Methylobacterium currus: one gene and its partner. The protein of the gene in region 1 interacts with the protein of each later gene in a pairwise test. Links are inferred from orthologs where the notes say so. Each region holds a gene or a part of one and is shown on either strand. Other genes may lie near its edges. The genes, in order: mtgA and DA075_RS03000.

What was found.
Region 2: the proteins of mtgA (region 1) and DA075_RS03000 interact in binary tests that used the Escherichia coli proteins (3 or more experiments, as listed by UniProt). The link is inferred for Methylobacterium currus from one-to-one orthologs.

The regions. Positions count from the first base shown.
Region 1 is NZ_CP028843.1:5,333,483-5,350,315, forward strand. Bases 8,635-11,569 are described here. They hold mtgA (monofunctional biosynthetic peptidoglycan transglycosylase), read right to left. Parts: upstream 10,495-11,569; coding sequence 9,775-10,494; downstream 8,635-9,774. Other genes in these bases: DA075_RS24655 (DUF4424 domain-containing protein), read right to left, coding at 8,635-9,574; DA075_RS24665 (polyprenyl synthetase family protein), read left to right, coding at 10,629-11,569. In the rest of the region: DA075_RS24605 (hypothetical protein), read right to left, coding at 1-168; DA075_RS24610 (hypothetical protein), read left to right, coding at 393-827; DA075_RS24620 (helix-turn-helix domain-containing protein), read right to left, coding at 1,055-1,960; DA075_RS24625 (aromatic ring-hydroxylating dioxygenase subunit alpha), read left to right, coding at 2,256-3,350; DA075_RS24630 (PDR/VanB family oxidoreductase), read left to right, coding at 3,357-4,328; DA075_RS24635 (MFS transporter), read left to right, coding at 4,588-5,955; DA075_RS24640 (2-hydroxychromene-2-carboxylate isomerase), read right to left, coding at 5,960-6,586; DA075_RS24645 (argininosuccinate synthase), read left to right, coding at 6,776-8,017; DA075_RS24650 (hypothetical protein), read right to left, coding at 8,103-8,444; more of DA075_RS24655, read right to left, coding at 8,603-8,634; more of DA075_RS24665, read left to right, coding at 11,570-11,570; leuB (3-isopropylmalate dehydrogenase), read left to right, coding at 11,638-12,744; DA075_RS24675 (LOG family protein), read left to right, coding at 12,776-13,354; DA075_RS24680 (hypothetical protein), read right to left, coding at 13,502-13,915; DA075_RS24685 (hypothetical protein), read right to left, coding at 14,013-14,900; DA075_RS24690 (aspartate-semialdehyde dehydrogenase), read left to right, coding at 15,328-16,362; amaB (L-piperidine-6-carboxylate dehydrogenase), read left to right, coding at 16,469-16,833. UniProt on the Escherichia coli protein: Peptidoglycan polymerase that catalyzes glycan chain elongation from lipid-linked precursors. May play a role in peptidoglycan assembly during cell division in collaboration with other cell division proteins.
Region 2 is NZ_CP028843.1:650,013-654,800, reverse strand. What follows is about bases 1,855-4,788. They hold DA075_RS03000 (peptidoglycan D,D-transpeptidase FtsI family protein), read right to left. Parts: upstream 4,220-4,788; coding sequence 2,489-4,219; downstream 1,855-2,488. Other genes in these bases: ftsL (cell division protein FtsL), read right to left, coding at 4,387-4,788; DA075_RS03005 (UDP-N-acetylmuramoyl-L-alanyl-D-glutamate--2,6-diaminopimelate ligase), read right to left, coding at 1,855-2,492. In the rest of the region: DA075_RS03010 (UDP-N-acetylmuramoylalanyl-D-glutamyl-2,6-diaminopimelate--D-alanyl-D-alanine ligase), read right to left, coding at 1-1,038; more of DA075_RS03005, read right to left, coding at 1,035-1,854. UniProt on the Escherichia coli protein: Essential cell division protein that catalyzes cross-linking of the peptidoglycan cell wall at the division septum. Required for localization of FtsN.

The DNA of each region.
Region 1 (16,833 bases):
GTGCCGCCGGTGCCAGTGGCGATGGCGGCGCCAGCGCACGGTCTCGACCGTGGAGGGCTGGTCGAGGGCGGTGGTGACCGCGGCGCTCGGCATCAGCGGCGAGGCGCCGGCAAGACCGCCGAGTCCGGTGAGCAGGAAGAGGGCCAGCAGCAGGGAACGAATGCGCATCGGGGCTCCGGGCGAGGATCAGGCGGGGCGGATATCCAGGCAACGATGGCGCGGCCCGGCACCGGAATGCCGCCGCCCCACACGAGGTGGAACTCAACGCCAAGCTCTGCCGTTCCGTTCCCGTTCGGGACTTTCGCGCCCGCCTGAAGCCTGGCCGTTTCGCGCGGATGCGTTAGGTTTTCGGATGTCACGCGGTCCTTCGCGATAACGAGAGGCGGGAAGCCATGCGGCCGGGCATGAAACGGCTCTACCTGTGGTCGGCGGCGGCGGCCCTGCTCGCCGGCGGCATCAGCGCGGCGGAGGCCGGCTGCGTCCGGCGCGTCATCAACCGCTCGCCCTATTTCGCGGTGGCGAGCCGCAACGGCGGCCCCAGCGTCGGCATCCCACCACATTCCTCGCGCTCGATCCGCATGCTGGCGCCGGGCCGGGTCGACATCGCGGCCCATTGCGCCGCGCGGAGCCGGCGGGGGCGCCTCGTCCCGGTCGGGCCGCCGGTGGCGCAGGACAGCTACACGTTCACGGCGGTCCTCGACCGCTGCTACTACGATCTCGGCCTGATGGGTTTCGGCCAGGGCGGCACCGAGCCGTTCGTGCTCAACAACCCCCGCGACGGCGACCTCGTGGTCGGCCCGTTCGGTCCGGCCTGCCCGCCGCGCTGACGCGCGACATCGGGGTTGCGCTCCCTGAATGAACTGGCTAATAAGCCCCCGTCGGCGCTGAATCAGGGCCGGCAGCGACGTTCCCCGATAGCTCAGTTGGTAGAGCAGGCGACTGTTAATCGCCTTGTCGTAGGTTCGAGTCCTACTCGGGGAGCCACTCTCCTTCTTCTGACAATGCACCTGGACCCCCCGGCGACGCTTTCGTCGCCCGCGATGCAGTCCGGCCGTTAGACCTTCTCCCCCCGACTCGCACGCCGGAACGCCGCCGGGCTCAAGCCCGCGCGGGCCGCAAAGAAGCGCGAGAAATACGCCGGATCGTTGAAGCCGAGATCGAAGGCGATCTTCGAGACCGGGAGCGTGGTGTAGACGAGGCTGCGCTTGGCCTCGAGCATCATGCGGTCGTGCAGGATCCCTTGCGGCGAGCGCCGCACCGCCTCGGTGCAGGCGGCGTGCAGCCGGTCGGGGCTGACCCCGAGTGCGGCGGCGAAGCGGGCGATCGGCCAGCCCTCGCGCAGATGCGCCTCGACCAGGCGGCGGAAGCGGCGGTGCAGGTCGGCGCGGGCGAGCGCCGCCGGCTCGGTGATGGCGCGGGCGGCACGGGTGCGCAGCACGCCGACCACCAGGAGCTTGACCAGCGCCGCCACCGCGCTCGCCGCTCCCGGCAGGGCGCCGGCGGCCTCCCGCCTGAGCGTCTCGACGAGGCGCGCGAGATCGAGGTCGATCTCCTCCGGCGAGCCGGGCCGCCCGCTGAACGTCGCCTCGGCGGTGGCGCGCAAGGGGACCGCCTCCGGGTCGGGATCGAGCACGGCGGCCAGGAAGTCGTCGGCGAGGGACAGCACCACGCCGTCGGTCCCGGGCCGGAACGAGAAGGCGTGCACCACGCCGGACGGCACCCAGACCATCCAGGGGGCGGAGAACTCCTCGCGCCTTGCGTCCAACGACAGGGCGCCGCGGCCGCTCGTGACGACGAGCCCCTGCGTCAGCGCGCCGTGGCGGTGGGGCGCGATCTCCCAATCGTGCAGGGCCGCGCTGGTGCCGATCCCCTCGGCATGGACGAAGCTCGGCACCGTGGTCTCGGCGGTCTCGCCATAGAGGCGAAAGACCGGGATCGGCCGCTCCCGCCGCGTCTGCATCGCCGTGTCCTCCGCGCCTCAAGGCTAATCCGCGGCGCCAGATCCGTCCAAGAGATTCCGGGGAGCGTCCATGGTCCGGGCCGGGCACCCCGGCTAGCGTCGAAGCCTCGAACCGGACCAGTTCCAAACGGCTGATCCGGCAGGCGAAAGTCTTGTGCGGCGCAACACGGACCTGTGCTCCGGCGGGGCTTCGGCGAAGACCGGAGCCGGCGACCGGATACGGCCAAGCCGGCACCGCACGGGTGGACCTCCGCGCGGCGAAAAGACCCGCGAGGCCACGACGACGGAGGAAACGATGAGCGACAAGGCCTTTCCCTTGAACGCCTGGTACGCCGCAGCCTGGGACCACGAGATCGGCCGGGCGCTGACGCCGCGGCGGATCTGCGACAAGGACGTGGTGCTCTACCGCCGCACCGACGGCATTGTCGCGGCCCTGGAGGATGCCTGCTGGCACCGGCTGCTGCCGCTGTCGCTGGGCCATCTCAAGGGCGACCAGGTGATGTGCGGCTATCACGGCCTCGTCTTCGATTCTGCCGGCCGCTGCACCTTCATGCCGGCGCAGGAGACCATCAACCCCTCGGCCTGCGTGCGCGCCTTCCCGGCGGTGGAGCGCTACCGCCTGATCTGGCTCTGGATGGGCGACCCGGCCTTGGCCGATCCCGACCTCGTGCCGGACTTCCACTGGAACAGCGACGCGCCGTGGGTCGGCGACGGCGGCACCTTCTATAGCCTGAAATGCGATTACCGGCTGGTCATCGACAACCTGATGGACCTGACCCACGAGACCTATGTGCATGCCGGCAGCATCGGCGACGACGCCATCACCCGCAGCCCGTTCGAGGTGACGCACACCGACCGGTGCGTGACGGTGGAGCGCTGGATGGAGAACATCGAGCCGCCGCCGTTCTGGGCCCGGAACCTGGGCAAGCCCGGCCACCATGTCGACCGCTGGCAGATCATCCGCTTCGAGGCGCCGACGGTGGTGGCGGGCGATGTCGGGGTGGCGATCGCCGGGACCGGGGCGCGGCAGGGCGACCGGAGCCAGGGCGTCAACGGCTTCTTCCTCGCGGCGATCACGCCGGAGACGGCCACGAGCTGCCACTATTTCTGGAACTTCGTGCGCAGCTTCCGCACCGACGACGAGGCGCTGACCGAGTCCCTCACCCTTGCCCACGTCAATGACGGCAAGGGCGTCTACGACCAGGATCACGACGTGCTGGAGGCCCAGCAACGGGCGATCGACCGGCAGCCGCGCCAGCCGTTCTACAACCTCAACATCGATGCCGGCGCCCTGTGGGCGCGCCGCCTGATCGACGGGATGATCGCCAAGGAAGCCCCGAGCGACGCCAAGACGGCCGAGACCAAGCCCGTCGGCGTGGCGGCCGAGTAGCGCGCCATGGCCCAGACCGACTGGCTCCCCGCGCGCCTGCGCGCCACCCGGGCGCTGACGCCCGACATCCGCCTCCTGGAGATCGAGCCATCCGTGCGCGGCGCGCCGGCCCCGCCCGGCAGCCATCTCGGGGTGGCGGTGATGATCGGCGAGCGGCCGGATACCCGCTCCTACTCGCTCCTCGATTCCGGGGCGGACGGGCTCTACCGCATCGCCGTGAAGCGCTTGGCCCACAGCCGCGGCGGCTCGGCCTACATGCACGGGCTGGAGGCGGGCGCTCGGCTGAGCATCTCGGGCCCGCGCAACCATTTCGGCCTCACCCTGGGCAAGCCTGGCTACCTGCTCGTCGCCGGCGGCATCGGCATCACCCCGCTCCACGCCATGGCGCTCGCCTTGCACCAGGCCGGCGCCCCGTTCCGCCTGCTCTACGCCGCCCGGACCCGGCAGGATCTGGCACTGGCCGACGCGTTGCAGGCACGGATCGGCGACCGGCTCGAAACCTTCACCGACGAGGATCACCGGCGGATCGACATGACCGCGGCGATCGCCGGCCTCGCGCCCGGGGCCGAGGCGTATGTCTGCGGGCCGTTCGGCATGATGGAGGCGGCCCGCCGGGTCTGGGCCGAGACCGGCCGCCCGGCGCAAGGCCTTCGCTTCGAGACCTTCGGCACCGGCGGCCGCCACGCCACCGAGGCGTTCACGGTCCGCATCCCGCGGCTGTCCAAGGAGATCGTCGTCCCCCGCAACCAGACCATGCTGGAGGCGCTGGAGGCGGCGGGCGTCGGCATGATCCACGATTGCCGGCGCGGCGAATGCGGCCTGTGCACGGTGACGATTCTCGCGGCCGACGGCACGGTCGACCACCGGGACGTGTTCTTCAGCGAGGCCCAGAAGGCGACGAACGCCCAGCTCTGCACCTGCGTGTCGCGGGTGGTGGGCGGCGGGATCACCATCGATACGGCGGACCGGGCGGGGTGAGGCAGGACAAGCCGGCTCGGTCATTCGATCCGGCCTGTCGAACACCATCCATCGTCATCCCGGGGCTTGCCGCAGTCGAGAGAACGAGATCCATCACCGCTGAAACCCAAGAATAACACGAGTCGCGTCCCGCCTCGTCTTGCGACGCCGGCGGTGATGGATCCCGGGTTCCGCTGCGCGGCCCCGGGACGACGCGAAGGATGCCGGCAAGCCTGGGCCTCATCGAAAAACGACAACCACAACTCTTGGGAGGAACGCCATGTCCACCACATCCGACCCCTCCCATCCTCGCGCATCAATCCGCCAGGGCGCCATGACCTCGTTCCAGATCGCCGCCGTCGCGGTCTGCGTGCTGATCTGCGCCCTCGACGGGTTCGACGTGCTGGTCGTCGCCTTCACGGCCGCCTCGATCGCCAAGGATTTCGCCCTGAAGCCGACCGATCTCGGGCTCCTGTTCAGCGCCGGCCTCGCCGGGATGGGGCTCGGCGCCCTGCTGATCGCGCCGTTGAGCGACAGGTTCGGCCGGCGCACCACGGTGCTCGTCTGCCTCGCCATCCTGTGCGTCGGGATGCTGGCGGCCGCCGCGACCCGAACCCTCGCCGAGCTCGCCCTGGTGCGGCTGTTCACCGGGCTCGGCATCGGCGGGGGGCTCGCCACCGTCAACATCGTGGTGGCCGAATACGCCACCGACCGCTGGCGCAACCTGTCGATCTCGCTGATGTCGCTGGGCTATCCGATCGGCGCGACGTTGGGCGGGGCGTTCTCGGTCTACCTGATCGCAGCTTACGGCTGGCGCGCGGTCTACGTCTTCGGCGGCCTCGTGGCGCTCGCGCTGGTGCCGGCGGTGCTGGCTGCCCTGCCGGAATCCCTCGACTACCTCATCGCCCGCCGCCCGGCCGGCGCGCTGCCCAAGGTCAACGGGGTGCTGGCCCGCCTCGGGCGCCCGGCGCTCGAAGCCCTGCCGGCGCCGTCGCGGGCGGAGGCCGAGACCGGCGCCAGCCTCTCGGCCATCGCGCGCCCGCCCTACCGCACCCGGACGCTCGCCGCCTGCGCGGCGTATTTCTGCGTGATGACGACCTGCTACTTCTTCCTGAGCTGGACCCCGAAGGTGCTGACCGAGCTGGGCCTCGGCGTCAGCGGCGGCATCTCGGGGGCGATGCTGATGAATCTCGGCGGCGCCGCCGGCTGCCTGGTGTTCGGGTTCGTCGCCCGCCGGGCCGGGACACGCAAGCTCGCCGCCGCCTTCATGGCCGGGCTCTTCGTCGCCGCCACCGCCTTCGGGCACGTGCCGGCGACGCCCGCGGCGCTGCTGGCCGCCACCCTCGCCATCGGCTTCTGCCTCTACGGCTCGATCAACGCGATGTACGCGGCGGTGCCGCCGGTCTTCCCGGCCCCGGTGCGCACCACCGGCACCGGGCTGGCCATGAGCGTCGGCCGCCTCGGCGCCGTCACCGGCCCAGGTCTCGCCGGGATGCTGATGGCGGCGGGCTGGGAGCGGCCGGATTACTGCGTGGCGCTGGCCCTGCCGATGCTCGTGGCGGCTCTCTGCCTGCGCTGGGTCGCGGCGCGGGAGCCGGCGGAACCGGCGCGCGTGGTGCCGGGCATCGTGTCGGCGGCGCGGAGCTGACGGGCTACCGCAGCCCCGCCGACCGCTCTCCCACCGCCCAGTCCAGCGCCTGCTCCAGCCGGTCGTTGCCCCAGAACAGTTCCCCGTCCTCGGTGAGGAAGCTCGGGGCGCCGAACAGGCCGCGGGACTTCGCCTCCTCGCCGATCGAGCGCAGGCGGTTCTTCACCGGTTCCTGGGTCGAGGCGCGGATGAGCGCCGGACCGTCGAGGCCGAGGCCGTTGAGGAGGGCGGAGATCGCCGCGGGCTCGGCGATCGAGAGTCCTTGCGCGAACTCCGCCGCGTAGACTGCCCGCACATAGGCGCCGATCCACGGCTCCTCGGCGCCGTGGACCGCGACCCGGGTCGCCGCCAGGCTGTTCTGCGGGAAGCTCGCCGGCCGCACCACCGGCGGCAGGCCGAGGCGGGCGGCCTCCCGGGCGAGGTCGCGCCACATGTGGCGGCCCTTGGCCGGGTAGAGGTTGAAGGGCGAGGAGGTCCACCCTTGAGCGGCGAAGACCGGCCCGAGCAGGAACGGCCGCCAGCGCACCGCGACGCCGGCCGCGTCGGCCAGCGCCTCGATCCGCGATGCGGCGAGGTACGAATAGGTGGAGGCGAACTCGAACCAGAATTCGAGCGTGGGCCGGCGCGGCATCGCACCCCTCTCTATCGGACTGATGTGGCACCTTCGCGTCCGCGCGCTCCCCCCACAAGCGCCGCACCGGGCGTCGCATCGCCACGGGCGGAGGATGGAACTTTGGCAGCGCGGTTGCACGGGGCCGGGGCAGGCTGTTAAGCCCCCGCGCATTCGTTCGGTTCCCACTCCATTCGAGGCCCGCCCCGCATGTCCGACCAGCCCCAGAAGCGCGTGAAGAAGGTCGTGCTCGCCTACTCGGGCGGCCTCGACACCTCGATCATCCTCAAGTGGCTCCAGACCACCTACGGCTGCGAGGTGGTGACGTTCACCGCCGATCTGGGCCAGGGCGAGGAGCTGGAGCCGGCCCGCGCCAAGGCCGAGCTGCTCGGCATCAAGCCGGAGAACATCTTCATCGAGGACCTGCGCGAGGAATTCGTTCGCGACTACGTCTTCCCGATGTTCCGGGCGAACGCCCAGTACGAGGGCGTCTATCTCCTCGGCACCTCGATCGCCCGGCCCCTGATCGCCAAGAAGCAGATCGAGATCGCCGAGAGGGTCGGGGCCGACGCGGTGTCCCACGGCGCCACCGGCAAGGGCAACGACCAGGTCCGGTTCGAGCTCGGCTACTACGCGCTGAAGCCCGACGTCACGGTGATCGCCCCCTGGCGCGAGTGGGATTTCCGCTCCCGCGAGTCGCTCCTGGCCTTCGCCGAGCAGCACCAGATTCCGATCTCCAAGGACAAGCGCGGCGAGGCGCCGTTCTCGGTCGACGCCAACCTCCTGCACGCCTCCTCGGAGGGCAAGGTGCTGGAGGATCCCGCCGAGGTGGTGCCCGACTACGTCTACTCGCGCACCCTGTCGCCCGAGGAGGCGCCCGACACGCCGACCCTGATCACCATCGGCTTCGAGCGCGGCGACGCGGTCTCGATCGACGGCGAGCGCCTGTCGCCGGCGACCCTGCTCGCCAAGCTCAACGAGCTGGGACGGGCCAACGGCATCGGCCGCCTGGACCTGGTCGAGAACCGCTTCGTCGGCATGAAGAGCCGCGGCATGTACGAGACCCCCGGCGGCACCATCCTGCTGCCGGCCCACCGGGCGATCGAATCGATCACCCTCGACCGCGGCGCGGCCCATCTCAAGGACGAGCTGATGCCGCGCTACGCCGAGCTGATCTATAACGGCTTCTGGTTCTCGCCGGAGCGCGAGATGCTTCAGGCCCTGATCGACAAGAGCCAGGAGATGGTCACCGGCACGGTGCGGCTGAAGCTCTACAAGGGCGGTGTCCACGTCATCGGCCGCGAGAGCCCGAACTCCCTCTACGACCAGGACCTCGTCACCTTCGAGGAGGGCGCCGTGGCCTACGACCACCGCGACGCGGCGGGCTTCATCAAGCTCAACGCCCTGCGCCTGCGCACGCTCGGCCAGCGCAAGCGCAAGCTGGGCGCCTAAGACAAAAAAGCCCGCTCCGTCGCCGGAGCGGGCCTCGCGACCAGATGGCGGCCGGCCTCGAGGCCGGCCGCGCGAGGCGTTGCGCCTACGCCTCGTCCTCGTCGTCGATGTCGACCAGGAACAGGATGTCGACGTCGTCCTCCTCGTCCTCGTCGTCGGTCCCGCCCTGGCTGTCATTGGCGGCCTTGGGCTCGTCCTCGTCCTCGAAATCCTCCTCGTCCATCGAGTCCTCGAAGGTCTCGACCTCGTCCTCGGTGGCGGGGCGCAGCTTCAGCGACTCGGCCTTGCCCGACCACAGCGGCCGGCCGTCGCTCTTCATGGTGCGCAGGTCGTCCTGAAAGCCCTCGACCTCGAGAAGCTCCCGGGCCCGTTCCTCGTTCGACCGGATGATGGCGACGGGCGTGCCGTCGATCTCGAGAGTGAACATCGTGCTTCCCTTGTAAGGGCCGCGCCGCAAAGGGCGGGCGGGGCCGGTGTTACGGGGGGAAAGGCCGCCGCGCCAGTCCCGTTCCGGGCGGCCGGACGGGAAAGTCGCGTGGGCCCGAGATGGTTCGCCGGCTCACGCGGAACTTCGCGGGCGCGCGCCTACCGCAGGCCGAGCAGCGCGTCGTCGTTGGCGACGATCAGGATGCGCAGGTCGGCGTCCGGCACGTAGTTCGTCGCCTCCCACACGAAGGTGGTGGGCCCCGTCTTGCGCACGCCCGTGCGGCAGACGCTCACGAGCGCCGCCGGGCTGCCCTTGTCCACCGTCAGGATGAAGCGGCCGATGCGGCCGGCCCAGTTGCGCGCGGTCGTCACGATGTAGGGCACCTCGACCGCCCGGGTCAGGCCCTGCCCCTTCATGGGGGAGGCGGCGATCAGGCGCCGCACCCCGGCGAGGCCGGCCGCGTCGAGGCAGTAGCGGGCCCGGTAGGCGGGCGTGGCCGCTTCCTCGGCCGAGAGCAGGTGGTTGCCCTTCACGGGGGCATAGGCGTGGGAGACGCGAAGCTCGCGGCCCGCCGGAAAGGTCTGCTCCCAGTGGAACTTGGCCTCGCTGCGCCACAGGGACTCGGCATCGGCCGAGGGCTCGGACAGGAGGCCGGCTCGTCCCAGTTCCTGCAACGCCGCCGGCGAGAGGCGCTTGAGCGCCGCCTCCAGGTCGCCGCGCCGGAGCGGGTTGAGGGGCAGGCCGTGGCGGGTGAGCAGGCCGGTCACCTCGTTGGTGCCGAGATAGGCCCGCTCCTCCAGCTGCGGCGTCACCGGCGCCCCGTCCACCGTCACCGTGAAGCCGACGAAGTTCGCCCGGTCCCCGAAGGGCAGGCTGAGCGCGCTGCCCGAGAGTTGCGCCCCGTCGATCGCCGGCAGCGGGAAGGCGATCCGCAGGGTCTTTGCCGCCGCCGAGCCGTTGCGGAAGACGTAATCGACCGCGATGCGGTCGAGACCGATGCGCAGGTCCTCGCTGACGAGCGCGATGTCCGGGTCGCGGACCAGCACCAGGCCGCCGGCATCGAGGGCGGCGGCGCTGTCGTTGGCGCGGGCTGGCGCGCACAGGGAGAGCGCCAGGACGCACGCGGCCAAGACCGACCGAACCCCGCTGCCTGTCATCGCCGTCCCCCCGCCGTTGGCACGGCCCCGCTTACGGCAGACCGAGTGACGTCCGCAATCGAAGCACCAAGACTTTTGCAGGTCTCACCCTGTCACAGGAAAAGCGCGCTTCCCCGCTCCCGTGTGGGAGAAGGGAAGCGCGCTTTACTCTCGAAATCCTGCTTCAACCGTCGTCACGGCCGCACGCACTGGCTCAACCCCCCGATTCCCGCCGTCCGCCCCTGGATGCGACCGGCGAGCGCCCGCAGCGCCCGGGTCGGCCGGCGCGGGTTGCGGGCGATCGGGTTCGGCAGGGAGGCTACCAGCAGGGCCGCCTCGCCCCTGGTGAGATCGCGGGCGGACTTGCCGAACCAGTGCCGGGCCGCCGCCTCGGCGCCGAAAATCCCCTCCCCCCACTCGGCGACGTTGAGATAGATCTCCATCGTCCGGCGCTTGCCCCAGACCAGGTCGACCAACAGCGCCAGCGGGATCTCGAGCGCTTTTCGCAGGTAGGAGCGGCCCGGCCACAGGAACACGTTCTTCACCGTCTGCATCGTCACCGTCGAGGCGCCGCGGCTCGGGCCGTCCTCGTCGTCGACCACGCTCCACAGGGCGTCCCAGTCGACGCCGTGATGCAGGCACAGCCGCTGGTCCTCGGAGGCGACGACGCCGGCGACCAGGGCCGGGGATATGGATTCCAGCGGCACGACCTCGCGGGTCACCGGCTGGAGCGTGGCCCAGCGGCCGAGCATCAGGGTTGAGGGCGGGGTCAGCGCGCGATAGACGAGCGCCAGGACCAGGACGAGGGCGACCACCATGACGGGCACCAGGAGCACGGCGCGCAAGACCCGCCGCCCGCGGGCCCGGACCGGCGGCGCGCTCGCCGGGACCAAGCCCCGCAGCGGCTGCGGCATGCCTCCCTGGCTGTCCGCCGTGACGCGCGGCTCCTGAATTCGATCCTCCTCTCGGCGTGCCCGTCGGCGAGGCCACCATGACGTCAACGCGGGCCCCGCAGGATACGACGCCGGGCCGTCCCCAGGAAAATACGATGGCCGGCACCACAGGATACCCGCAGGCAGGCGATTTCACGGCGCGGCTCTCGGCCGTGGCCAAGACCGTCGAAGGCTTCCTCGCCGAGCGTCTCGGCGACGCGGTGCAGGCCGGCGAGATCGCCCGGCCGTCCCGGCTGATGGAGGCGATGCGCCACGCCGTGCTCAACGGCGGCAAGCGCCTGCGTCCGTTCCTCGCCATCGAGACCGCCCGGATGCTCGGCGGCCCGTTCGAGGGCGCGATGGCGGCCGGCGCCGGCGTCGAGCTGGTGCATTGCTACTCGCTCGTCCACGACGACCTGCCGGCGATGGACGACGACGACCTGCGCCGCGGCCAGCCGACCGTGCACAAGAAGTACGACGAGGCCACCGCGATCCTGGTCGGCGACGCCCTCCAGACCCTCGCCTTCGAGATCGTCGCCGATCCGGCCTGGCAGGCCGACCCGCTGATCCGCTCCGAGCTGGTGCTCGGTCTCGCCCGGGCGTCCGGCCTCGGCGGCATGGTCGGCGGCCAGCTCCTCGATCTCGGGGCGGAGGGGCGCTTCGGCCCGTCCAACCTCGACGTCGACGCGACGCTCCAGCTTCAGGCGATGAAGACCGGCGCGATCCTGGCCTTCTCGGTCGACGCCGGCGCCCTCGTGGGCGGCGCCTCTCCGGACGAGCGCCGCGCGCTCCTCGCTTACGGCCGGGCGCTGGGCCAGGCCTTCCAGGTCGCCGACGACATCCTCGACCGCGAGGCCTCCTCGGAGGCGATGGGCAAGCGCACCGGCAAGGACAAGGATGCCGGCAAGGCGACCCTCGTCGATCGCCTCGGCCTCGACGGCGCCCGCGCCGAGTGCGAGCGCCTGGTGGCCGAGTGCGAGAACGCCCTCAAGCCCTGGGGCGCGGCCGCCGCCACCCTGTGCGAGGCCGCCCGCTTCACCGTCGCGCGCAAGTCGTAACCCGTCCAATCCCGGTGGGGGGATGCGCCCTCCGCCCATCCGCCCGTGAATCGAAGAAGGTCACGCCATGGCCACGTACAAGATCCTGCTCCTGCCCGGCGACGGCATCGGCCCGGAGGTGGCCCGGGAAGTCTCCAAGGTGCTGGCCTGGTTCACCCGCGCCGGTATCGCCCAGTTCGAGACCGAGACCGACCTCGTCGGCGGTGCCGCCATCGACGCCCACGGCGTGCCGCTCTCGGAAGCCGCGATGGACCGCGCCAAGGCCGCCGACGCGGTCTTGTTCGGCGCCGTCGGCGGGCCGAAATGGGCCGGCGTCTCTTATGCCAAGCGCCCTGAGGCGGGTCTGCTCCGCCTGCGCAAGGATCTCGGCCTGTTCGCCAATCTCCGCCCGGCGATCTGCTACCCGGCGCTGGCCGATGCGTCCGCGCTCAAGCGCGAGCTGGTCGAGGGCCTCGACATCGTCATCGTGCGCGAGCTCACCGGCGGCGTGTATTTCGGCGAGCCGAAGGAGATCGTGACCCTGGAGGACGGCCAGAAGCGCGCCGTCGACACGCAAGTGTACACGACCGGCGAGATCGAGCGGATCGCCGCGGTCGCCTTCGACCTCGCCCGCAAGCGCCGCAACAAGGTCGCCTCGGCCGAGAAGCACAACGTGATGAAGACCGGCGTCTTGTGGAAGGAGACCGTCACCCGCCTCCACGCCGAGCAGTACTCGGATGTCGGGCTGGAGCACGTGCTGGCGGACAATTGCGCCATGCAGCTGGTGCGCAACCCCAAGCAGTACGACGTGCTGGTCACCGACAACCTGTTCGGCGACATCCTGTCGGACGTGGCGGCGATGCTGACCGGCTCGCTCGGGATGCTGCCCTCGGCCTCCCTCGGCGCGGTCGAGAACGGCACGCGGCGCGCCCTCTACGAGCCGGTCCACGGTTCGGCCCCGGACATCGCCGGCCAGAACCTCGCCAACCCGATCGCCATGATCGGCTCGCTGGCGATGGCCCTGCGCTACTCCTTCGGCCTCGTCGAGGCGGCCGACCAGCTCGAGAGCGCCATCACCCGCACGCTGGCCGCCGGCACCCGCACCCGCGACATCGCCGCGCCGGGTACCAACGCGGTCGGCACCGCCGAGATGGGCGACGCCATCCTGCGCGAGCTGCAGGCCGGGGCGAACTGAGCAGGACGGCCTGAGGCCGGGGAGACCAACCATGCGCCTGTGCGTGTTCTGCGGCTCCAGCGACGGGGCCCGCCCGCTCTACCGCGAGGCGGCGACCGCGCTCGGGCGCCACTTCGCCGACAGCGGCATCGAGCTCGTCTATGGCGGCGGCAAGGTCGGGCTGATGGGGGCCGTCGCGGATGGCGCGCTCAGTGCCGGCGGCCGGGTCACCGGCATCATCCCCCAGTCCCTCGTCGAGAAGGAGACCGCGCATCTCGGCCTGACGGAGCTTCGCGTCGTCGCCTCGATGCACGAGCGCAAGGCCCTGATGGCCGACCTCGCCGACGGGTTCGTGGCTCTGCCGGGGGGCCTCGGCACCTTCGAGGAGATGTTCGAGGTCTGGACCTGGGCCCAGCTCGGCTACCACAGGAAGCCGCTCGCGGTGTTCAACGCCGGCGGCTTCTTCGACGGGTTGCTCGGCTTTCTCGATTCGGTGGTGGCCGAAGGCTTCGTGCGCGAGCCGCATCGGGCCATGCTGATCGTCGGCACCGAGCCGGCGGACCTCGTGGCCCGCATCCGGGCCTATGAGCCGCCGCGGGTGATCAAGTGGGTGAAGGCGGAGGAGCGGTAGGGGGTCTGCCCCCGTCCCGGACGATCGTCGCGTCAGCGGACGGTGACCCGAGAACGGGTGTCGCCCCGTCCTCCGACGCGGAACGAGCCTTCAAACGGAAACGGGCCCCTCTCGGGGCCCGTCGCACAGCCGGCCGGTGCGGTTCGCTCAGTACCCGTAGCGGGCCCGCGACAGCGGCGAGGTCGGGTCGAGATAGTCGATCGCCGACAGATCCACCGTGACCGCGCTGCGCCGGGCGCCGATGAACGGGCCGTTGGTGATCGGGTCGGGCAGGACGCCGGCGCCGCCCCAGCGCTCGCGCTGGCCGATATAGGGCGGCGAGTTCAGGTAGGACGCGGTGATGAAGTGCGGGTTGGTGGCCGGGTTGCTCACCGCGCCCGAATTGGCCTCCACGACGTTGCCGGCATCGAGCCAGCTGCGCGGGCGCACGCGGATCGCGAGGCCCTGGCCGTCCCGGGTGCTGCGGATGACGTAGCTGTCCTGCGCCTGCGAGGCAGCGGTGCCGGCGCCCAGGGCCGCGAGGGAGAGAAGCCCGGTCAGGGCGAGAGTCTGGAAGCGCATGACGCACCTTTGATGAACGTCGCCAGGGTAGCGCCGCACTCGTTAAGAAACGACGCCGTTGTGGAAAGAGACGTGCGAGCGCGGCCGAGGTTCCACATCACGGCGAAGCTGGTCGCGAATGCCGCACTCTCGCCGCATTCTTTCGAACCGGCCTGCGGGGCGCCGGCACGGCCGCGGTGGTCGCCGGCTCCTCCGGCGGACAGGCTGCCGCCCGCGGCTGGGCCAGCATCGCGGCGACGACCGGGGACAGCGGAGCCCCCGGCAGGGGGCTGAGGCGGTCGACCGTGCAGGCCACGGCCTGCGGCTCGGGCAATTGTCCGAGCGGCGCACAGAGCCAGCCTTCGAGCCGCAAGGCAGCCAAGGAGGCATTGAGGCGGAATGCCGTGCAGGCGCGGCGGCTCTCCGCATCGACGAGGGTCGCGTCGACGGTGTCGAGCGCGCCGAACCGCGTCGCGAGCTGCCCGCGCTCCCCGGTGCGCACCACCGCGAGGCCGCCGGCCTCCGCGGCCCGGCGGGCCAGGGTGACGAACAGGCTCCCCTCCCCGTCCGGCTCGGACGTCTCGACGGCGACGAGGTGCAGGAACGGCGCCTCCTGCACCGCGAAGGCGCCGGCGGTCAGCGTGTCTTCCCGCAGGCCCGGTTGCATCCGGGCGCTGCCGGTCGCGTCGCCGAGGCGGTAGCGGTCGGCGGCGGCCTCGCTCCACAGGGGAGCCGCCACCGCGGGGGCGGCGTAGCGCGGCACGAAGGCGGCCTCGTCGGCGAGCGGCGGGTCGGCGAGGCGCCGCTCGCTCGCGAGCACGCTGAGCAGCGCGATAACCGCCGCGGCGGCGATCGTCCGCCCGGCGGCGCGCCCGCGCCAGGACCGGCGCGGGACCGCGCGGGGCAGCGGCCGCGGCAGGAGCGGCTCGACCGGGCCGATCTCCCGGGCGAGCGCGTCAGCCGCCCGCGCCAGGGCGGCGGCGTCGAAGTCCGGCCTGTGCCGCACGGGGTCGCTCCTCCGGTCGCGCATGGATGGCGCTTCCAGAGTCGCATCGCATTTTAGCGATTTCGTTGATCCGTCCCAGCTTGTCCTCAGGCGGGCCGAGTCAGGGTGAAGAAAGCCCTAACGAGTGACGGGACGCAGAATCTGTTGCCGGCGACCGACCCCGGCCCTTGACAGACAGACCCGTTCGGGCTGTTGCTTCCCGCGCTCGCGCACCCCATCTCGGGTGTCGCCTTTTCCGAGGACTGACCGCGCCATGCGGCCTGCGTCGACCACGACGAAACGCAAAGCCACGACGGCGATCACCGCCGCCGGCTGAAGCCTCGCGTCGTCCTCGGATCCCTCCCCGTCCGTGGCGGACGGAGGCCGGGCTCCACGAGCCCGCCTGAGATCGTCCGGGGAGGAGTTAGTCCGAACTGGAGCGATTGAGATGGGTTACAAGGTTGCCGTCGTCGGAGCCACCGGCAATGTGGGCCGCGAGATGCTCGACATCCTGGCCGAGCGCGCCTTCCCGGCCGATACGGTGGTGGCGCTCGCCTCCCGCCGCAGCCTCGGGCAAGAGGTGTCCTTCGGCGACAAGACCCTGAAGGTCCAGGCCCTCGACCAGTACGACTTCTCCGACACCGACATCTGCCTGATGTCGGCCGGCGGCGAGACCTCGAAGGAGTGGTCGCCCCGCATCGGCCAGCAGGGCTGCGTCGTCATCGATAACTCGTCGGCCTTCCGCTACGATTCCGACGTGCCGCTGATCGTGCCGGAGGTGAATGCCGACGCCGTCGTGGGCTTCACCAAGAAGAACATCATCGCCAACCCGAACTGCTCGACCGCGCAGCTCGTCGTGGCCCTGAAGCCCCTGCACGAGGCCGCCACCATCAAGCGCGTCGTCGTCGCGACCTACCAGTCGGTCTCCGGCGCCGGCAAGGACGCGATGGACGAGCTGTTCAACCAGACCCGCGCGGTGTTCACCGCCGGCGAGGTCAAGGTCCAGAAGTTCCCCAAGCGCATCGCCTTCAACGTCATCCCGCACATCGACGTCTTCATGGAGGACGGGTCCACCAAGGAAGAGTGGAAGATGGTGGCCGAGACCAAGAAGATGCTCGACCCCAAGATCAAGCTGACGGCGACCTGCGTGCGCGTGCCGGTGTTCATCGGCCACTCGGAGGCGGTGAACGTCGAGTTCGAGCGCCCGCTCTCGGCCGAGGAGGCGACTCAGATCCTGCGCTCGGCGCCCGGCATCCTGGTCGACGACAAGCGCGAGCCCGGCGGCTACATCACCCCGCACGAGGCGGCGGGCGAGGACGCGACCTACATCTCGCGCATCCGCGAGGACATCACGGTCGAGAACGGCCTGTCGTTCTGGTGCGTGTCGGACAACCTGCGCAAGGGCGCGGCGCTGAACACGGTCCAGATCGCCGAGGTCCTGGTCAACCGCAAGCTGATCCAGCCGAAGCAGAAGGCGGCGTAAGCGTCGGCGCTGTGCAACGGGATCGAATCCGTTAAGATCGCGAGATCTGTCCGGCCCGCCTCCCTCGGAGGCGGGCCGTCTTTCGTCAAAGCGGAGATTGACGTCCATGGCCCCCACCATCCTGTCCGTCCGCGACGACACCCTGGCGGTGCTGGAGCGCCTCGGCGTCCCGGCCTCGGCCTCGGCCTTTGCGGAGGGTGGCGGAGAAACCGGATTGCCGGCGCGCTCGCCGATCGACGGCGGGGTGGTAACGGGCCTGCGCCAGACCACGGCCGACGAGGCCGAGGCGACGCTGGCTAGGGCGCATCAGGCCTTCCTCGCCTGGCGCCGGGTGCCGGGCCCGCGCCGGGGCGAGCTGGTGCGGCTGCTGGCTGAGGAGCTGCGCGCGCACAAGGACGATCTCGGCCGGCTGGTGACGCTCGAGGCCGGCAAGATCCTCTCGGAAGGCCTCGGCGAGGTCCAGGAGATGAT
Region 2 (4,788 bases), 4.7 Mb from region 1 along the record:
GTCGCCGACCTGCAGGAGGTGGCGGGCGCCGCGCCCGGCCGGCGGGCGCAGCTGCGCCAGCGACAGGGCCGCGAGCGCCAAGTCGGCGCCGAGCGCCTGCACGGCGGCGATGACGGCGAGCGAGTTCAGCGCCGTGTGCCGGCCCGGCGTGCCGAGCTGGTAGGTGACGGTCACTCCCATCGCCCGCACGTCGACGATCGACAGGTCGGGCCGCATCACGATGCGCTCGGCGCGGACATCGGCCTCGCGGTGCTCGCCGAAGCTCACCACCCGGCCGGCGCGGGAGGCGAGCGCATGGGCCTTCAGGCGCTCGAAATTCGGGTTGTCGCGGTTGATGATCGCGACGCCGCCGGGCTCCAGGCCGGAGAAGATCTCGCCCTTGGCGTCGGCGATGCCCGACAGCGAGCGGAAATGCTCGATATGGACCGGCTCGACCGTGGTGACGATCGCGATCTCGGGCCGCACCAGGCGGGTCAGGGGAGCGATCTCGCCGGCATGGTTCATGCCGATCTCGAATACCCCGAACTCGCTCGAGGCCGGCATCCGGCTTAACGTAAGGGGCACGCCCCAATGGTTGTTGTAGGAGGCGACCGAGGCATGGGTGGCGCCTTGCGCCGCGAGCACGTGGCGCAGGGCCTCCTTGGTGCCGGTCTTGCCGACCGAGCCGGTGACGGCGAGGACCCGCGCCGCGGTCCGCGCCCGCGACGCCACGGCGAGGCCGCGCATGGCGGCGAGCACGGCATCCCCGTCGCTTGCCTCGTCACGGGAGGGGACGGCGATCAGCGGCCCGGCCTCGGCGAGGTCGGCGGCCCGCTCCTCGGCCACCACCGCGGCGCCGGCGCCGCGGGCGAGCGCGTCGCGCACGAAGTCGTGGCCGTCGCGGGCCTCGCCGCGGATGGCGAAGAACAGGTCCCCGACCTTCAGGGTGCGGGTGTCGATCGAGATTCCGGACAGGTTTTGCGGCGCGTCAGCATCCGCGACGACGCGGCCGCCCATGGCGGCGGCGGCGTCGATCAGGGTCCAGAGTGGCTCGGTCATGCGCGGGACTCCTCGATCGCGCTCAGGACCGCGTCGCGGTCGGAGAAGGGCAACGTCCGGTCGCCGATGATCTGGCCGGTTTCATGACCTTTGCCGGCTACAACCAGCACGTCGCCGGCGCGAAGGTCGCGCACCGCCGCCCGAATCGCTTGCGCCCGGTCGCCGATCTCCTCGGCGCCCGGCGCCGCCGCCAGGATCGCGGCGCGGATCGTGGCGGGGTCCTCGCTGCGGGGATTGTCGTCGGTGACGATGACGCGGTCGGCCTTCTCGGCCGCGATGCGGCCCATCAGCGGCCGCTTGGCCCGGTCGCGGTCGCCGCCGCAGCCGACGACGCAGACGAGGCGCCCGGTGGTGAAGGCGCGCAGCGCATCGAGGACGTTGGCGAGCGCGTCGGGCTTGTGGGCGTAGTCGACGATGCAGAGCGCGTCCCGCACCGTGCCGATCCGTTCCAGCCGACCCGGCACGCCGGCAAGGTGCCCGAGCGCCGCGATCACCTCGGCCTCGCGCCCGGCCCCGGCCGGGGTCGCCAGCACGAGTCCGGCGGCAAGCAGCGCGTTCTCGACCTGGAACGCCCCGACGAGGGGCAGGTCGACTTCGTGGGTCGTATCCCCGACCGCGATCGCGAGGCGCTGGGCGAAGCCTTCCGTGCGGGCGGAGACGAGGCGGATCCCCTCGCCGGCCCGGCCGGTGGTGACGAGCCGCAGGCCGCGCTCGCGCACGGCGGCGATCACCGCCTGGCCCTGCGGACCGTCGGCATTGACGATTGCCGTACCGTCCTCCGGCAGCAGGGTCGTGAACAGCCGCAGCTTGGCCTGGAGATAGGCCTCCGGCGTGCCGTGATAGTCGAGGTGGTCGTGGCCGAGATTGGTGAAGCCGGCGGCCGTGAGGCGCACGCCATCGAGGCGGCTCTGCTCGATGCCGTGCGAGGAGGCCTCCATGGCGAGTTCGGTGACGCCGTCGCGGGCGAGCCGGTCGAGGGTCTCGTGCAGGGTGATCGGGTCGGGCGTGGTGAGCGAGCCGTAGGCGGCCCCGCTCGTGGTGATGACGCCGAGGGTCCCCAGGCTCGCCGCCTCGCGGCCGAGGCGGCCGAAGATCTGGCGCACGAAATCCGCCACCGAGCTCTTGCCGCTGGTGCCGGTGACCGCGACGACCGTCCCGGGCTGGCCCGGATGCAGGCGGGAAGCGGCCGCGGCGAGCGCGGCACGGGCATCGGGGACTTCGATGTAGGCGACGGATTCCGGCAGGTCGGCCGGGCGCTCGCCTTGCGCGACCATCGCGACTGCGCCGGCCGCCGCCGCCTTGGCGGCGAAGAGCCGCCCGTCGGCGGCGGTGCCGGGCACGGCCAGGAACACGAAGCCGGGCTCGACCTTGCGGCTGTCGGCGGTGAGGCCGGTGACGGGGAGGCCGGCCGCCGGACCGGCCTCCGGGAAGAGGTCGCCGAGGGTGAGGCTCATCGTCCGTCCAGCTGGTTGACGTGGTAGGCGCCGAGCTTGACCATCAGCGGGAACGGCTTCACCGGCGGCTCGAATTGCGGCGGCAGGCCGAGGATCGGGGCGACGCGGGCGATCACCCGCCCGGTGACGACGCCGGAATTCCAGGCCGCCGTGGCGTAGGAGCCGGATTCCGCCGCCACCGCCTGCGGCTCGTCCATGATGGTGACGAACAGGTATTTCGGCTTGTCCATCGGCGCCGCCGCCATGAACGTGGTGAACAGCCGGTTCTTGACGTAGCGGCCGCGGATCACCTTCTCGGCGGTGCCGGTCTTGCCGCCGACATAGTAGTAGGGGATCGCCGCCTTCTTGGCCGAGCCCTCGGTGGCGTTGAGGCGCATGATGTAGCGCATCGCCTCGCTGGTCTGGGGCGAGAGCACCTGCGTCGCCTTCTCGCGCGCCTCGGCCTCGCCCCGCTTGAGGAAGGTCGGCGTCATCAGGAAGCCGCCATTGGCGATCGCCGCCACCGCGGCGGAGGCCTGGAGCGGCGCCACCGCGAGGCCGTGGCCGAACGCGATCGTGATGGTGTTGATCTCGGTCCAGCGCGGCGGGATGATCGGCTCGGCGCTCTCCGGCAATTCGGTGCGCAGGCGGTCGAGCAGGCCCATCTTCTTGAGGAAGGCCTTGTGGCCGGGCACGCCGATGCCGAGGGCCATCTTGGCCGAGCCGATGTTGGAGGAGTGGGTGAACACCTCCGGCATCGTGATGACCCGGTTGGTGCCGTGGTACTCGTGGATCTTCTGCCGACCCCAATGCAGCACGCCGCCACGGGTGTCGAAGGTCGAGTTGACGTTGAATTTCCCGGAATCGAGCGCCATGGCGAGGGTCATCGCCTTGAAGGTCGAACCCATCTCGTAGACGCCGACATTCATCCGGTTGATCCGGTCGGGATCGAGGGCGTCCTTCGGCTCGTTGGGATCGAAGTCCGGCAGCGAGGCGAGCGCGATCACCTCGCCGGTGGTCACGTCGAGGATCAGGCCGGCCGCCGCCTTGGCGCGGTAATGCTCCATGCCCCAGGCCAGCTCGTCGCGCACCGCGTGCTGGGCGCGCAGGTCGATCGAGAGCTGGACCGGCGCCATGTCGGCCGACTTCTCGACGAAGCCGAGGCTGTTGAGATCGCGCAGGCCCTGGCGGTCGATATACTTCTCGATGCCGGCGATGCCGACATTGTCGAGGTTGGTCACGCCGAGGATGTGGGCGGCCGCCGTGCCGTTCGGATAGACCCGCTTGTGGTCGGCCAGGAAGCCGACGCCCGGGATGCCGAGGCGGTGCACCTCGGCCTGCTGGCGCGGGGTGATCTCGCGCTTGACCCAGACGAAGCCCTTCTTGGTGGAGAGCTTCTCGCGCAGGTCGCGGGCGTTGATCTCCGGCAGGACCGCGGTGAGAAGCTCGACCGCCTCGTCCTTGTCGTAGATGTTCTTCGGCTCGGCGAAGACCGAGACGGTGCGGATGTCGGTGGCGAGGATCTCGCCGTTGCGGTCGATGATGTCGGGCCGCACCTGGGTGGTGCCGCCGGCCTCGGCCCGGCGGGCGGAGGCGGTGCCCGGATCGTCCGGCAGCAGGGCGAAGCTGACGAGCCGGCCCATCAGGGCGAGGAACACCGCGCCGAAGACGAGGCCGACGAGGCCGACGCGGGCGGCGCTGCGCTCCACCGAGAGGCGGAACATCGCCACGACGCCGCCGCGCAGCATCTCCGCGAGGCTGCGCCGGGCTGCCGCCGGCGGAGCGGGCTCCTCGACGAGCGTCCGCGCCGGATCGATGTCGGCGGCACCGACCTCGGCCGCACCGACCTCGGTGATTGGGGCGTCGTGAGCCTGGGGATCGTGAGCCTGGAAATCCTGGTCCTGGGTCACGGCGCCTACCTCTTGGCCGTCGGGGTGACGGTGCGGGTGGGGGTGGACGTGGAGCCGGTGGTGCGGGGCTCCTCGCTGCGGGCGGCGGTGGTGGAGGGCGCGCGCTCCTTGGCGGCGGGCGTCGCCGTGGCGCCGAGGCCGAGGGCCTCGAGCTTGCGGGCGATCTCGTCGCCGCGATCGGCCTTGGCCGGCAGGTCGGCGAGGCGCCCGAGATGGGCGGTGCCGATCGGCTCGAGCTGCAGGTACTTGTCGACGGCGCCCTGCAGCCGGTCGGGCCGGGTGAGCAATTGCCATTCGGCCCGCAGGACCGCGATCGCGTCGCGCTCCTTGCGCAGGCGGGTCTTCAGCTTGGCGACCTGCTCGGCCTGGTAGAGCGTGTCGTACTTGATCGAGTAGGCGTAGATGGC